Pseudovibrio sp. M1P-2-3: one gene and its partner. The protein of the gene in region 1 interacts with the protein of each later gene in a pairwise test. Links are inferred from orthologs where the notes say so. Each region holds a gene or a part of one and is shown on either strand. Other genes may lie near its edges. The genes, in order: P6574_RS18965 and grxD.

What was found.
Region 2: the proteins of P6574_RS18965 (region 1) and grxD interact in binary tests that used the Escherichia coli proteins (3 or more experiments, as listed by UniProt). The link is inferred for Pseudovibrio sp. M1P-2-3 from one-to-one orthologs.

The regions. Positions count from the first base shown.
Region 1 is NZ_JARRCW010000001.1:4,304,735-4,309,932, reverse strand. The notes cover bases 2,274-5,198. They hold P6574_RS18965 (BolA family protein), read left to right. Parts: upstream 2,274-3,568; coding sequence 3,569-3,829; downstream 3,830-5,198. Other genes in these bases: P6574_RS18960 (HlyC/CorC family transporter), read right to left, coding at 3,917-5,198; P6574_RS18970 (J domain-containing protein), read right to left, coding at 2,836-3,441; cobS (cobaltochelatase subunit CobS), read right to left, coding at 2,274-2,770. Outside these bases: cobaltochelatase subunit CobT, read right to left, coding at 1-1,773; more of cobS, read right to left, coding at 1,784-2,273. UniProt on the Escherichia coli protein: Transcriptional regulator that plays an important role in general stress response. Has many effects on cell morphology, cell growth and cell division. Acts by regulating the transcription of many genes, including dacA (PBP-5), dacC (PBP-6), ampC and mreB.
Region 2 is NZ_JARRCW010000001.1:1,047,524-1,058,755, reverse strand. Bases 1-2,814 are described here. They hold grxD (Grx4 family monothiol glutaredoxin), read left to right. Parts: upstream 1-1,146; coding sequence 1,147-1,482; downstream 1,483-2,814. Other genes in these bases: P6574_RS04810 (cyclase family protein), read left to right, coding at 2,287-2,814; P6574_RS04815 (hypothetical protein), read left to right, coding at 1,994-2,194; P6574_RS04825 (BolA family protein), read left to right, coding at 824-1,057; purL (phosphoribosylformylglycinamidine synthase subunit PurL), read left to right, coding at 1-757. Also shown: more of P6574_RS04810, read left to right, coding at 2,815-3,054; P6574_RS04805 (SDR family oxidoreductase), read right to left, coding at 3,297-4,019; P6574_RS04800 (LysR family transcriptional regulator), read left to right, coding at 4,135-5,049; P6574_RS04795 (pentapeptide repeat-containing protein), read right to left, coding at 5,080-5,814; tRNA 2-thiocytidine(32) synthetase TtcA, read right to left, coding at 5,950-6,912; rpsD (30S ribosomal protein S4), read right to left, coding at 7,030-7,647; P6574_RS04780 (FkbM family methyltransferase), read right to left, coding at 7,908-8,738; P6574_RS04775 (alanine/glycine:cation symporter family protein), read right to left, coding at 8,808-10,238; murI (glutamate racemase), read right to left, coding at 10,401-11,222. UniProt on the Escherichia coli protein: Monothiol glutaredoxin involved in the biogenesis of iron-sulfur clusters.

The DNA of each region.
Region 1 (5,198 bases):
TTGATAATAACGGGTCACATCATGTCCAATGCCAATAGCAATAAGTTCTACTGGAGAGCGGTTCTCAATCTCCTCGATCACATTACGCAGGTGCTTTTCAAGATAGTCGCCGGGGTTTACCGATAGTGTACAATCGTCAACCGGAGCTCCGTCAGAGATCATCATTAGAATACGGCGTTGTTCAGGCCTTCCCAATAGGCGCTTATGAGCCCAATCAAGAGCCTCCCCGTCAATATTTTCTTTTAAAAGCCCTTCTCGCATCATGAGGCCGAGGTTTCGCTTCGCACGGCGCCATGGAGTGTCCGCAGACTTGTAAATAATGTGGCGGAGGTCGTTTAATCGGCCTGGCTGGGCCGGTTTCCCATCTTTAAGCCAAGCTTCACGGGATTGCCCGCCTTTCCACGCTTTTGTTGTAAATCCAAGAATTTCAACTTTTACACCGCAGCGCTCGAGTGTTCGTGCCAAAATGTCAGCGCATGTAGCGGCTACTGTAATTGGCCTTCCGCGCATGGAGCCGGAGTTGTCTAGAAGCAGTGTTACGACAGTATCGCGGAACTCTGTATCTTGCTCCCATTTGAAAGCCAATGGCTGCATTGGGTCGATGACAACCCTGTGTAGACGGGCTGAATCGATGATTCCTTCTTCTAGGTCAAAATCCCAAGCTCTATTTTGCTGGGCCATCAATTTGCGCTGAAGGCGGTTTGCCAAGCGGGACACGGCACCAGACAGGGTTGATAGTTGTTTATCCAAAAAGCCGCGAAGGCGATCAAGTTCAGTTTGGTCGCATAACTCTTCGGCGGTAATGACTTCGTCAAACCCTTCTGTATAGACGCGATATTCATCCCGAGGGGCATGGTTGGTAAACGGAAGGTCTTTGCGCTGTTCGTCTCCCGCCTCGTCAGCTTCGGAAGACATGTCGTCTTCACCCAGCTCACGCATGTCGCTGTCCGCGCCTTCAGTCTCACCCTCGTCCTGATCTTCTCCAGACAACTGCTCGTCTTGGGGAGCGCCTTCTTGCTCGCCACTGTCTTCTTCGGAGTCGCCAGATGGGTCTGCTCGCTCATCCTGATCCTGATTGCCTTCAGCTTCTTCTTCAGTATCTTGTTCAGGATTGTCACCCAGCTCGTCTGCCATATCCAAGCTGGTCAATAGGTTTCGCACTTGATTGGCAAACTTCTCTTGGTTTTCAATGCGGTTCTGGAGGTCATCCAGATCTTCACCAGCTTTGTTTTCAATCCAGTCGCGCCACAATTCGACAATTTTTTGTGCAGATTCAGGGGGCTTTCGCCCTGTTAAGCGCTCTCTTGCCAAGAGTGCAACGGCATCTTCTAAGGGAGCTTCTTCCCGATTAGATATATGGGCGTAGTCTCCTTTTAGATACCGCTCTTCAAGCATGGCATCGATGTTGTCACCAACACCGATCATTCGATTTGACCCCAGAGACTCGCAGCGTGTTTGCTCTAGGGCGTCAAATATGGCGCGTGCATTGTTGCCTAAAGGGACAAATTTACCATGAATGTCGCTACTGTGACTGGCAAGGCGCAGAGCCATAGAATCACCAAGCCCACGTGTGACGGAGACATCGTTGTGCGTCATTCGTCGACTGGGTTCTGGAAGCCTGATCCTCTCTCCCGACAAACTGGGCTTGTCCGCAGTATAGATAACCTCAAGATCAGGCTTACCTGCAATAGCTTTTACCGTAGAGCCAATGGCTTGTTTCAAAGGGTCCATTGAAGGTTGATTATTCTGGGAGAAGTTACTGCGCACTGCCATGATAAATGCCTCAGCTCAAAACGACATTGGCAGCTGATTCAGGAAGCTCCTGTCCAAAGCAGCGTTGGTAAAATTCTGCGACAAGCATTTGTTCGGTTTCATCACACTTATTGAGGAATGTTAGTCGGAATGCAAAGCCGACATCACCGAAAATTTCAGCATTTTCAGACCAGGTAATAACGGTACGTGGGCTCATGACCGTTGAAATGTCACCATTCACAAAGGCGTTGCGCGTCATGTCCGCTACTCTTACCATTTTTGAGACGATAGAACGGCCGGTATCGTTTTGGTAGTGAGGCGATTTAGATAGAACAATCTCTACTTCGTTATCATGCGGCAAGTAGTTAAGTGTGGTGACGATTGACCAGCGATCCATCTGACCCTGGTTGATCTGCTGGGTTCCGTGATAAAGGCCGGAAGTGTCGCCTAGCCCAACCGTATTGGAGGTTGCAAACAGTCTGAACGCCGGGTGAGGGCGAATTACTCGGTTTTGGTCCAGAAGCGTAAGACGACCGGAAACTTCTAGAACACGCTGGATTACGAACATCACATCAGGGCGGCCAGCATCGTATTCATCAAAAACCAATGCCACATTGTTTTGAAGGGCCCAAGGAAGAATCCCATCTTTAAATTCTGTAACGGTTAAGCCTTCTTTGATAACGATCGCATCTTTCCCGACCAGATCAATACGGCTGACATGGCTGTCCAAGTTTACACGCACACATGGCCAATTGAGGCGAGCTGCGACTTGCTCGATGTGGGTCGATTTACCAGTACCGTGGTAACCGGTAACCATTACGCGTCTATTGCGAGCAAAGCCGGCAAGAATGGACAGGGTCGTTGTTTCATCGAAGAGGTAGTCCCTGTCAATGTCTGGAACATGCTCTGTTGGCTCTGAAAAGGCAGGCACCACGAGATCGGTATCAATACCAAAAACATCTCGAACGGAAATTTCTGTATCAGGCAAAGTTTCGGCGGTCGTCATTGTATCTGTCATTGGTCCTCCAAGCCCGGCAAGTGCGGGATGGGAAAGTATTCAAGAAGCCCTGTGCGCATAAGCGCTTAGTCGCAAAGTCCCGCCTTTTTCAGCGTGTTGTAGGCTTGGATAACCTCACGTAGTCGATCTTCCGAGGATCGGTCACCGCCATTGGCATCAGGGTGGTGTATTTTTACCAGTTCTTTATAACGGGATTTAATTTGTTCGCTAGTTGCCGTTTCGCCTAAGTTTAGCGTGTCAAGAGACCGTCTCTCGAGAGCAAGAACCTTTCGTCGCGGCTTTTGGGGCTTCTGAGCCTTTTGCGCAGACTCTATGAATTCGTGTGGATCATCGACTGAGGATCTGTTGCCATCCCTGCCAGAGGGCGAGGTAGGGTCGGAATTGACACCCATTTTCCAAGTAGGCCGATGACCAGTGGCCGAATCTTTTTGGTAACTTCTTACGGCGTCATCATCCATGCCGTTAAAGTAGTTGTAGTTTTTATTATAGGCTTTGACGTGATCCACGCAGAAGTGAAAATACTGCCCTTCATGATCACGTCCTTTTGGCGCTTTATGGACGCCAGGACGTACACAGCCTTCCCACTCGCATTGAGGAGTGCTTTTGTTGGCCTGCCGGTCCTTGTCCGGTTTTACGCGAATGCTGTCGAATAGGGAGGAATTCAGCTTCATGTTTCGCCTTCAGTGACCCAACTTAATTGCGGTTGATCGGTAAATAAGAGAACCGGTATAGATAGATGTAAGAGTGGCCCAATGGCAAGGGCTTGACCAGAGTTTCATTGCAGCCAATAAAGAATGCATGACGAAAGACACTATCATATATTCAAAGCTGATGGCAGAGTTTTCACCAATACTGCTGGAAGTTATCGATGAATCCGAACAACATCGTGGACATGCAGGTTGGCGTGAAGGGGGGGATACTCATTTTCGAATCAAGATTGTTTCCACAGAGTTTAGTGGGAAAACGCGTGTGGCAATGCATCGGATGATTAATGAATGTTTAGCAGAAGAGCTGGCAGGTGGAATTCATGCTTTAGCCATAGAGGCGCGAGGGGCCTAACTCGGCGGCTTGATGCATTCTTTTCATTCTGTTGCTAGAAACTTAAAAAAGGGCTCCTTAGGAGCCCTAGTTTCTTTGACTTTAACTTTACTGCGAAGTGCTCTGCCGTACTTTTCGCTTAGTGCTTGTGAGTGGCAAGACGCGCAGCCGTGTAATGCGGTTTTTCTCCCGCTGTAATACCGTGAACCGGAAGCCATGAAAGGTGAATACCTGACGTTCTTCAGGAATCATTCTTGCCTCATGGATTACAAGGCCCGCAATTGTTGTTGCCTCTTCATCCGGTAAGTCCCAGTCAGTCGCACGGTTCAAGTCTCGTATGGGAATAGAACCTTCGATAATTACTGATCCATCCGCTTGAGGGATGAGCCCCGGTAAATCTATGTCATGTTCATCGGCAATTTCGCCAACAATTTCCTCAAGAATGTCTTCCAGAGTTATGAGCCCCATCACTTCGCCGTATTCGTCAACAGCCAGAGCAAAGTGGCTTTTCCGTTTCAAGAAGGCATTGAGCTGACCTTGTAGGCTAGTGGTGTCGGGCACAAACCAGAGGGGGGCAATGACTTCGGAGAGGTCAAACTTTTCAAAGTCACCTTTGACAGCCGCCAAGGCCCTCAGGACATTCTTTACATGCAGCAAGCCAATGAAATTGTCTGGGTTATCTTTCCAGACCGGAATTCGAGTGTACGGGCTAGAAAGAACCTCTTGAACTATTTCTTCTGCAGGCAGGCCTCCATTGATAGCTACCAGCTTGGTTCTGTGAACCATGACGTCACTAACTTCCAACTCTGCGAGGTCAAGAAGGCCGCCAATACGGTCTCTGTCCGCTTTTATCAAGCCACCTTCTTTATGCTGAAGATCAACAGTGCCTCTAAGCTCGTCATGGGCTGACAAGACGGCTTGCGAACCGTCAATTTTTACTCCAACGCACCAGAGCAGGGCTCTTACAAGAAACTGGATTGCGCTTACAAAAGGACTAAGTACGGAGACGAGAGGCTTTAGAATTGGTGCAACAGCCAGTGCAAAGTTGTCGGCATGAGTGATAGCCCATGTTTTGGGAAGAACCTCTGAAAATATCAAAACCATGAGGGTCATTATAAGTGTAGCATAAGCGACACCTGCATCCCCAAAAAGATCGAGCAACAAGGAGGTTGCCATGGCCGAAGCTAAAATATTGACGAGATTATTGCCAAGTAGCAAGGCGCCAATCAAACGCTCTCGGGCAGCTATTAGTTTTGAGACGACGAGTGCTCGCTTGTTGCCAGCCTTTTCCAGCTGGTGCATGCGCGCACGCGATGCAGCGGTTAATGCAGTTTCTGACCCGGAAAAAAAACCTGATAGAAAGAGCAGGAAGAAAATAAAGCCAATTGAG
Region 2 (11,232 bases), 3.2 Mb from region 1 along the record:
TGTTGGCGCTCTGCCACTGGCGACCACCGATAACCTGAACTTCGGCAACCCCGAAAAACCCGAGATCATGGGCCAGTTTGTTGGCGCGATCAAAGGCATCGGCGAAGCCTGCACTGCGCTGGAAACACCAATCGTTTCCGGTAACGTCTCCCTTTACAACGAAACCTTCGGCGAAGGCATTTTGCCAACACCTGCCATTGGTGCGGTTGGCCTACTCAAGGACGTTGAAAAACGCGTTGGCAGCGCCTTTATAGCTGAAGGTGAAACCGTGGTTCTTTTGGGCGGCGATGGAACGCACTTGGGCCGTTCCCAGTACATGAGCGAGATTCTGGGCCGTGAAGAAGGTGCACCTCCTTCAGTTGATCTGGCGAAGGAAAAGCGAATCGGAACCTTTGTACGTGAAGCCATTCAAGAGGGCCATTTGAGCGCCGCCCATGATATTTCGGGTGGTGGACTTGCTGTGGCTCTGGCGGAAATGGCAATTTCAGGTAATATGGGCGCTTCCCTAAAAGTTTCTGGGGACGACTTGCACGCAATTTTGTTCGGCGAAGACCAAGGCAGATATGTTAGTGTGTTGAAAGCCGATCAGGTTTCCGCCTTTTTGAGCGATGCCAAGAAGAATGGCATCAAAGCTCAGGAGCTGGGAACAACTGGCGGCACGGATTTGACCTTTGCAGATGTTACCACCATATCCGTGGCGGACCTTGCGAAGGCCCACGGCAGTTGGTTCCCTGACTATATGGCGGGTAATCAGTAGAACTGCTTGTGCAATGGAAATGCCCCTGAGTTTCAGGGGCTAACGGGATAGATAAGGAGGCCGCTTATGGCTATGGACGCTGGCGAAATCCAGTTGCTGATCAAGGAAGCTTTGCCGGACGCGCATGTTGAAATCCGCGATCTTGCTGGAGATGGCGACCATTACGCGGCAGTTGTAATTTCCAAGGAATTTACAGGAAAATCCCGTGTACAGCAGCACCAAATGGTTTACAAAGCCCTCAAGGGACGTATGGGCGGCGAGTTGCATGCTCTCGCCCTGCAAACATCGGCTCCAGAATAATCACCAGCAATACTGCTGGTAAAAACCGCCGATTTTATTTACCGGTCATCAGGCCTTGACCCTGATAGAGCGAAGAAGGACTATATTAAATGAGTGATATCCAAAGCTGGATCAAGAACGAAGTAGAAAACAACGACGTGGTACTTTTCTTGAAAGGTACACCTTCGTTTCCGCAGTGCGGTTTTTCCGGTCAGGTCGTTCAGATCATGGAATACACTGGCGTAAAATACGTTGCTCATAACGTTCTGGAAGATGATGCGCTGCGTCAGGGCATCAAGGACTACAGCAGCTGGCCAACCATTCCACAGCTTTACGTTAAAGGCGAATTCGTCGGCGGTTGTGACATTCTGCGCGAGATGTTTCAAGCTCAAGAACTTAAAGCCGTATTTGAAGACAAGGGCATTGCAACAACTTTGCAAGCCTGATTTCTTCAAACTGGTATTTTGGAAGCGGCCCTTTTGGCCGCTTTTTTATTGAAAAACAGGAAGACGGTCCCAATGCCAACTATATTCGTAGTTCTCATCATCGTCTTTGCCCTGTGCGCGCTTGCCCTTCAGTTCATCGTGTTTGCATGCCTCCTGCTTATAAGAAAGCTATCAGGCCATAAAGCTGCAGGACTGGCAGGTGGGTTAGTCTCTTTCTTTTTCTTTTATGTAACCGCCCATTTCTTTTTTCTATGCTCAGGTGAAAATGCCGCTTGCCCAGCGAGTGCAGCCCCACTCGTGAATATACTCATATGGTATATCGGCCCTCTCAGCATTTTGACTAGCCTTGGTCAAACCCTGTGGTTCTCTCTGTCTCACAGGCAAACATAGTGAAAAAGTCGGATGAGAAGTCCTCACCTACTGTGTGTATGAACGGAACTTAAACACGCAGTTCAGCCCAGATACAGCTTGATAACTTAACGTCCTGTCAGGGTTAAAGGGAGAATGGGCAATGGTGCAACGGGCTGGGCTGTTTTTATTGCTGGCGCTATTGGGTGCAGGTTCCATTGGTTTTCTGGCTGCCCCCTCTTTTACGCGGACAGTAGATTGCCAAAAGCTTCGCATATTTACCGGTGACCACTGGCGCAGTTCCTCCGATATTTGTCGCGATTATGGGGGGATCAAAGCCATTATCCCCGAGCCGCTCAAATAGCGCCCCCTCTTAAACCGTTACCTTTGCATTTGAATAGGGCAAGCACTACCATAAAGCTGTCTTTTGTCGGCCCCGCCTGAGGAGGTACAACAATGAAGCTTATTGACCTTGCCCGCCCTTTGGAAAATACCCAGTACGCTGATCCACCCGGACTTGCGCCAAAAATTGAATATCACGCCCACAATGACACAACAGAGCGTATGCTCCAGTTCTTTCCCGGAGTCTCTCGCGATCAACTGCCCGGAGGTGAAGGCTGGGCTGTTGAGGAAGTTACCTTAAGCACCCACAACGGCACCCACATAGATGCCCCCTACCATTACCATTCGACAATGGATGAGGGAGAGCGGGCAATCACCATTGATGAAGTTCCCCTTGAGTGGTGCATGGGGTCCGGCGTTAAATTGGACTTCAGGGCATTGGCGGACGGGCATGTGGTCACGGCGGCAGAAGTTGAGGCCGAGCTTGAGCGTATAGAACACACTTTGGAGCCGGGTGATATTGTTCTGGTAAACACTGCAGCATCTGCAAGCTACGGCAAGCCGGAGTATGTTTCAAAAGGGTGCGGCATGGGACGCGAGGCAACGCTTTACTTGACCGAACGCGGTGTGCGCGTGACCGGAACGGACGCATGGAGCTGGGATGCGCCTTTCATTTACACGGCCCAAAAGGTTGCTGAAACTGGCAATGCGGACCTTATATGGGAAGGACACCGAGCAAGCATGGTGCGCGGTTACTGTCATATGGAAAAGCTGGGCAACCTAGAAAGTCTTCCTTCTACCGGTTTCACGCTCATGTGCTTTCCGGTCAAGATAAAAGGCGCATCAGCTGGCTGGTGCCGCCCTGTAGCCATGCTCAGTTAGAGCATTTTTCCCAAACAAACGGGAGATGAAAACACGCGGCTTTCCAGTTAAAGATACGCGCCCAAACAACCGGTAAAAGCAGTGGGCTATTTCAAAAAAACGTCTCGTCCCAAACTGCATTATTGGGAGCCTATAGGAAATCGCTTGCTAACTCAGATGGAACTGAACCCCGCATCAAGTGCGGGGTGATATCCTTGTTTTTTCACGGGTATTCCGGCCACCGAGGCCGGATGTGCTTAAATTTAGCCGGTCTGTTTCGTTGCAGCCAGAACGATCTCGCGTACATTTACGTTTTGAGGTTGCTGATAGGCATAGATAACCGCATTTGCCACGTCCTCAGCCCGCAGTGCGCCATCCATGTCCTTTTTCCAGCCTTCATAGGTATCCTTGATTTCCTCTGAAGTTGTATGGGAGAGAAGTTCTGTCTCAACAGCACCCGGCGCGATTGTGATCAGGCGAACATTGTGTCCACACACTTCTTCCCTCAAGTTCTCGCTAATGGCATGAACGGCGAACTTTGTTCCGCAATAGGCGGCGTGGAATGGGAACGTTTTTCGGCCCGCAAGAGAGCTGACATTGATGATGGAACCGCTGTTTCTCTCAATCATTCCAGCCAGAACCGCATGGATGCCGTTAAGAACGCCTTTTACGTTCACATCCACCATCTGGTCCCACTCCTCAGGGTTTTGGGTGGCAACTTCACCCAGAAGCATGCAGCCAGCGTTGTTTACAAAGCCATCTACCGGACCATACTGCTGCTCCGCTTCCTCAACCGCTTCCAGAATTTGCGAACGATTGGTCATGTCCACTTGCTTGCAAATGGTGTTGGGGAGGTTAAGCGCTTCCAAACGGTCCAGACGCCGTGCCAGAAGAAGGAGAGGATGACCTGCATCGCTGAAGGATTTGGCAACAGCTGCGCCAATACCAGAACTTGCGCCTGTTACAACAATGAGAGGTTTCGTCATTTTTTCTGCCTTTTTAAAATTTGAAGGTACGAGCCTTCACAAAGTAGTTGAGCACATCCTATAGAAGCTGATAATTTGATAAATATGGGTAATTTAAAAAAACTGTTTGAATAAAATGAACAATATCTATTGGAATGGACTGCGCTCATTTATGGCGGTGGCGGAATATGGAAGCTTTACAGAAGCGGGGGAGGCTCTTGGCCTCTCCAAGGCAAGCTTAAGCCAGCAAGTCACCCAGCTCGAGCTACTTTTAGGGGTCCAGCTCTTTTACCGCACTACTCGAAAACTGCGGCTAAGTGATGTTGGTGCCCAGTATCTGGAGCAGTGCAAAGCGGGTGTAAAAATCCTAAAAGATGCTAGCGATCTGGCCTCACAGGCAACAGATGCACTGGCAGGAACCGTTCGCCTGAATTCCGTTGGCGGCCTTTTAGGGGAAGAAGTTGTGGCCCCCCTTGCCATCGAGTTCCAGCGTATAAATCCGGCAATTGAAGTGGAGTTTGATTTCTCCTCTATTCGTGAGGACCTTTTGGAGAGCAATTATGACCTTGTGCTGCGCATGGGAGACTTGGAAGACAGTACCCTTATTGCCCGCAGGCTCCACACAATCACCACCCGCTATGTGGCAAGCATGCCCTATCTGGAGGAAGCGCCACATATTGAGCACCCCAACGACCTCAAGCAAGCAGCACTGATTAGTGGCAGCGTGAGCGAGTGGAGCTTTGCTGCCAAAGGCAAGGATATAACGGTACAGGCAGGAAACGGGTTTCGCATTGCCAATGGTCGCGTGATGATGCAGGCCGCCCTTTCCGGCCTTGGTGTCGCACGCCTTTCCGACCTTTACGTAGACAAGGCCCTTCAGGAAGGACGATTGCGCGAAGTTCTGGGAAACTGGGCCCAGACCACCCCTCTTTGGCTTGTGAGCCCGCCAACACGCCACCAACTGACCCGTGTGCGCAGCCTAATGACATTCATGGTGGAGCGCTTTGCCACGCAATACGAGAAGGTCAAAGCCGGAGACCGCTCGAGCTAAAGCAATCGGCATTCAAAGGAACTCTAAGACTTATCGGTTGCTCTCGTGGGTTCTGGGCTCGTCCTTAGGAGCGATTTTATAGCCCCCACGGTGTTTGTGGCTCGGACCAGTATGAGGGGAAACCCAGATTTCCTTCTGCTTTTGTCCAAAAAGCGCCTGCACCGGATCTTTAAAGCCCGGACAAGCGCCTTGCTCAAGCAAAGCATAGAATGAGCGCGGCCAGATATCGGGCGAATATTCTTCCGGATAAACGCCGCCGGTAAGCCGTGCTCCTTCAAAGTAGACATCTTGTAGCTTTGCCCTGTCAAAACAGGTGCCACGCACATCGGCAGCATCCAGCATCACAATGACCAATTTGGCGTCTATAAAGTCCACGCCCCGCAAGCGGGCACCATAAAAGGTCACATTACGCAGCTTCGCACCTCGAAAGCTTGCCCTGTTCAGATCCGCCAGTGTGAAATCTACATTACTGATGATTGCATCGGTAAAATCAGTACCAGAAAGGTCCGCATTCAGGAAACTGAGGTTCTTGAGCGTCTGCCCCCGAAAGCTGCGCCCAGCCCAGTGAACGCGGTTCAAATTACGCCCTACAATGTACCCGTTGGGATAGTCATTTCTGACTGAGGAGCTGGGAAGCAAGTCCAGCAGAGACGGGCTGACATTGTCGCAAGAGCTCAAGGCAAGCAGCAGCCCAAGCACTGTCCCAGAACGGAACAGCTGCCAGCCCTTTAAAGAACCCAGCCTCTCTCGCCAACGCCTACTCATAGAAAATAAGATGGCGGAGAGGCCGATAAAATCCAAGTATCAGATACTCATAGAACACCTCTTTTAAACAGAGAAGCGCGGACTACCTGATTAGTTACTTGTTATTATTTCTTAACCACTTAGAAAAATCAGAGCCTATACATCAAATAGGTTTGCTGTCATGGCCAAAGATGCTGCACAAGGCTCCTCGGCTTCACCGGCCTCATCATTTTTTCCAGTGGCCGGACGCAGGTTTGCAAAGTCGAACAGGTTAGAATCATGCAGATGAGACGGGCGCACATGTGCCAAAGCACGGGCCATGATTCCTAGGCGGCCCGGCGTTTCTTTTTCCCACTGCTGCAACATCTTTTTCACCTGCACCCGCTGCAGTCCATCTTGAGAGCCGCACAGGTTACAAGGAATGATGGGGAACTCCATTGCGGTAGAGAATTTCTCGATATCCGCTTCGCAGGAATAGGAGAGCGGACGCAGCACCATTAAGTCGCCTTCATCATTCACCAGCTTTGGCGGCATGGAAGCCATGCGGCCACCGTGAAAGAAGTTCATAAAGAACGTTTCCAGCGCATCATCGCGGTGGTGCCCCAGAACAATTGCCTCACAGCCCTGCTCCCGGGCGATGCGGTAAAGGATACCACGGCGCAGGCGGGAGCACAGGGAACAATAGGTTTTGTTCTCGGCAATCTTGTCGGTAACGATGCCGTAGGTGTTCTCGCGCACGATGATGTTGGGAATTTCGAACCGCTCGAAAAACTCTGGCAGTATGTGCTGAGGGAAGCCGGGCTGGGACTGGTCCAGATTACAGGCAATCAAGTCAACGGGCAGCAGACCGCGCCACTTCAGGTCCATGAGAACAGCCAGAAGGGTAAAACTGTCCTTACCACCGGACAAGCACACAAGCCACTTTGGCTTGGTTTTTGCAGCGTCCTCCCCCACCATGGCGTAATCAGTGATCGCCTGACGGGTCTCCCGCAGCAGGCGTTTGCGCAGTTTTTTGAACTCCACAGAGGCAGGCACCTGTCGAAACAGGGGATGGCAATCAGGGTCACTGACCTTTTCCGCGGTGGCTTCGATTGGGAGTTGCTGCGTCAGTTCTGTCATGGTTTCAGCTCAAAATAGCAATGGCGCTGTGCGGCCTGTTGAGGATACGGTCTTATTAAACGGAAAAAGGCCGCCCATAAAGAGCGGCCAATCCAAAAGCACAGAGGCTTTTCCAAATTAGCGGGAGTAGTATTCCACCACCAGATTTGGTTCCATCTGTACCGGATAAGGTACGTCAGAGAAGCTTGGTACGCGAACAAATGTTGCTGTCAGCTTGTTAGCGTCTGCATCAATGTAGTCCGGCACATCACGCTCAGCGAGCTGAACGGCTTCCAGAACGATTGCCAGCTGCTTGGACTTTTCGCGAACTTCTACAACGTCGCCCGGCTTAACTACGTAAGAGCCGACGTTAACGCGGCGTCCGTTCACATTCACGTGACCGTGGTTGATGAACTGACGAGCAGCAAAAACAGTTGGTACAAACTTGGCACGGTAAACAACCGCGTCCAGACGGCACTCCAAAAGACCGATCAGGTTTTCAGAAGTATCACCGCGCTGACGGGTTGCTTCTTCAAACACTTTACGGAATTTCTTCTCGGAGATGTTGCCGTAGTAACCCTTCAGCTTCTGTTTAGCGCGCAGCTGCACACCAAAGTCAGAAAGCTTACCCTTACGACGCTGACCGTGCTGGCCTGGGCCATATTCACGACGGTTCGCAGGGCTTTTTGGGCGACCCCAGATGTTTTCGCCCATCCGGCGGTCAATTTTGTACTTGGCGCTCTGGCGCTTAGACATCGCAGTTTCCTTTGCGTTGCTTTTAAAATTTTAACAAGGAAACGCGCCCTCCTTTTCCTCCAAGCCAAATAGACTTGAGACTGACAGAGATCTTGACAAACAGCGCCTGCCGGACCCCGCGGGTGCGTAAAAATCAAGGCGGTACCAAAATGGAACCGCCAAGACAGCCGAATGCTTAGTGGGAAAGGGTTCCCAAGTCAATATAGGTTCACAGGCAGCAACTAGGAATCTTTGCCTCAAGAACATAAGCTGCTTGCGTGTTACCGGCGTTGCCAGACCTCCACTTCGAAGACGGCTTTAGTGAGGTTTAACCCGCAGCCAATCAGTAACTCCCGCAGTTTCTCCAGCTTCTCACTGGAAAGCCTGTCTGGATGCACCTCCATAATCACGAGGTTCACCCTTTTGAACCACTGGCGATTTTGCCGGACCAGCACCAGTTCCGCTCCCTCTATATCAATAATGAAGGTATCGAAGGTGATGGAGTACTGCTTTTGTAAGGCATCGATTCGCAAGCCGGGCACAACGGTTTTGCGGGTTCTGGGTTTGGGCCGAGAGGAGCTACCACAAGACGTTGGAAAAAGGAAAAACGGGGCCTCTTTGTGCCGGCTAATGACACCATAGGCAATATGAAATTCTGCCTTGTTCCGTATCCTGTTTTGTTTCAAAGCTGCGAGGGACCGAGGATCTGGTTCGACTACAACATGATTTTTAGGATTGGAAAGACGCCTGTTGACGAAACACGACACTACGCCGAGCCCGCCACCAAGCTCAAGCACCTTGGCCTCCCGTGGCATATAGTTCTGAACAAGCTTGCGTTCGTTCCACTCATGAGAGCCCAACAAAAAACGACCGCGAAACTGCTTGCTGGTTCCCTCACTGGGAATGACAAAACTCTGTCCGTCAGTTCTGAAAATGCCACCAAAGAATCGGTCGAACATAGAGCCCATCACCTCTTCAACTGGTTTGAGGTGCCATCCCCGACGTTTCGCCGTTCTCGTGACTTTACTTAGAAGAACTTTATTAACCATGCCCACACTTAACCGATGGCTTTGTTCCAAGAAGAAGGTATGGGCCTGTACTTTGCAATCCATCGAAACTCAGGGCAAAAAAAGCCACGGATGAGTGGCTTTTTATTTTTATGAGGACGCATTGCCCAGCGGCTAGATTGTATTCCTTTTTTCTGTCCAGATGCCCTCTGCCACATCGCCCGTCAGTTCCTTGTGCTCGGCAATATCGAAATGAGGCACCTTCCCGGCATTGAGCTGCGAGAGATAGTCTTTGGTCAAGTAGCTCACCTTTGGAGAGAGAAGCAGGATTGCAAACAGGTTGATAGTCGCCATGAAGCCCATGGCTGCATCGGCCAGATTGAAGACCGTGCTTACAGCTTGCAAGGTTCCCCAAAATACCATGGCAAGAGCACCAATGCGTAGCAAAAGAATACCCGGTTTCCAGCCATGCTCTAGAAACATCATAGCATTTTCTGCATAGGAGTAGTTTCCGATGATGGACGTGAAGGCGAAAAACAGCACTGCCAGAGCAATAAAGTAGCTACCCAAATCGCCAATATGCACATCTACCGCCGCCTCCGTCAGGGCGGTACCTGTCAACATCCCATGAAATTCATAGACACCTGACAGCATGATAATCAGCGCAGTTGCCGTACAGATAACAATCGTATCAATAAATACACCAAAAGCTTGCACGAACCCCTGACTGGAAGGGTGATGAGGGTCAGGAGACGCACAGGCGGCGATATTTGGCGCAGACCCCATACCCGCCTCATTAGAGAAGAGACCACGGCGGACACCATTCATCATTGCCGCCATTACACCACCAGTAGCACCGCCTGCTGCAGATTCAAATCCAAACGCATGGCCGAAAATCTCACCAAAGATTGCAGGGACTTCGGTGATATTTACAAGAATCACATACAAGGCGATCAAGACATAGGCTGTGGCCATGAAGGGAACGATCCACTCCGCCACATGGGCAATCTTTCGAATACCGCCAAAAATAACCAGACCTGAAACAGCAACAAGAATAGCTCCTGTCGCCCACGGCGGGATTGTAAAGGCTGCCTGCAAAGCAACCGCGATGGAATTTGACTGTACTGCCGAGAAAATCAGGCCAAAGCAAAGGATCAGAGAAATTGCAAAGAGGTGAGCAAGAAACGGCATTTTAAGCCCTGCTTTGATGTAGTTAGCAGGACCGCCTCGGAACTGGCCTTTGTCGTCGTGTATTTTATATAGCTGCGCCAATGTACTTTCTGCGTAAGCTGTTGCCATACCTAGGAATGCAACAACCCACATCCAGAAAATCGCGCCCGGCCCACCTAAATTCAAGGCGACAGCCACACCGGCGATATTGCCAGTGCCGACACGGGAGGCCAGACTGGTACACAAAGCCTGAAACGAGCTGATACCTTCCTTATCTTCCTTGGTGGAACTGAAAAGAACTTTGAAAAAATGACCAAAGTATCTGACCTGCAGAAAACCGAGGCGCAGCGTGTAGAAAATTCCTACGCCCAGCAGCCCGTAGAGCAGAATGTATCCCCAAAAATAATGATTTAGTTCGCCAATAATTGTATCCAGCACCACCGTATTCCTTTGTCTTAATTTGGTAGTTCTGGATATTTCCTATAGCACAGAGGTCTTAAGGGAGCCTAGGTTGCAATCTTGAAAACTAGGTCCAAATGCCACATAATATTCACTATATCTCTGGGCATATCACCCTTGAATTAGTTGCAAAAACTCTTAGCAACCATGGATTGCTCTCAGTAGGTCCTCCTTTTTTCTTTCCGTCACATCTTGGGAAGACGTATAGAAAAGCCTGTGATTACTGGCGGATAACGCATGCTCATCTCTTGGGGGATCGGCCTGCACCTTAACGCCCAGTATTTTAGCTAGCTGGCGGGCGATTGCGGGCGCCGGATCAATCCAGTTCACAGGCCACGGTGCAACCTTCTTCAACTCATCCAATAAAAACGGATAGTGGGTACACCCTAAAACAACGGTATCAGTTTTCCCTGACCCCTTAGAGACGAAACAGGGGAGAACCTCTTCTTGCAAGAGAGACAGATCTACTGCCTCTCCCTCCAGTTTATGCTCTGCCAGCTGGGCGAGCGAGACAGCTCCCACAAGCTTCACATCCACGCCCTCGGCAAACTGGTTTATCAGCTCCTGCGTATAATCTCGCGCCACTGTTCCAGGTGTTGCCAGAACGGAAACCAGCCCTGAACTTGTCTGTTGTGCAGCAGGTTTAATGGCCGGAACCGTTCCGATAAACGGCAGGTCGAAATGCTCTCTGAGCGCTGGCAGGACAAGCGTTGAGGCCGTATTACAGGCAATAACCACCGCCCGCGGCTGCCACGTATTGATAGCCTCTTCCATAGTTTTAACAATATGGCGGACCAGTGCCTGCTCTTCCCAAGCTCCATAGGGAAAAGCCGCATCATCTGCCAGATAAACCGCATCCAGATCCGGCATCAATCTGCGGATTTGCCGAAGCACAGACAGGCCGCCAATCCCACTATCAAACACGAGTACCGGCCCGTAAAGCTGTACAGGGTTGCCCATCACCTCAGTT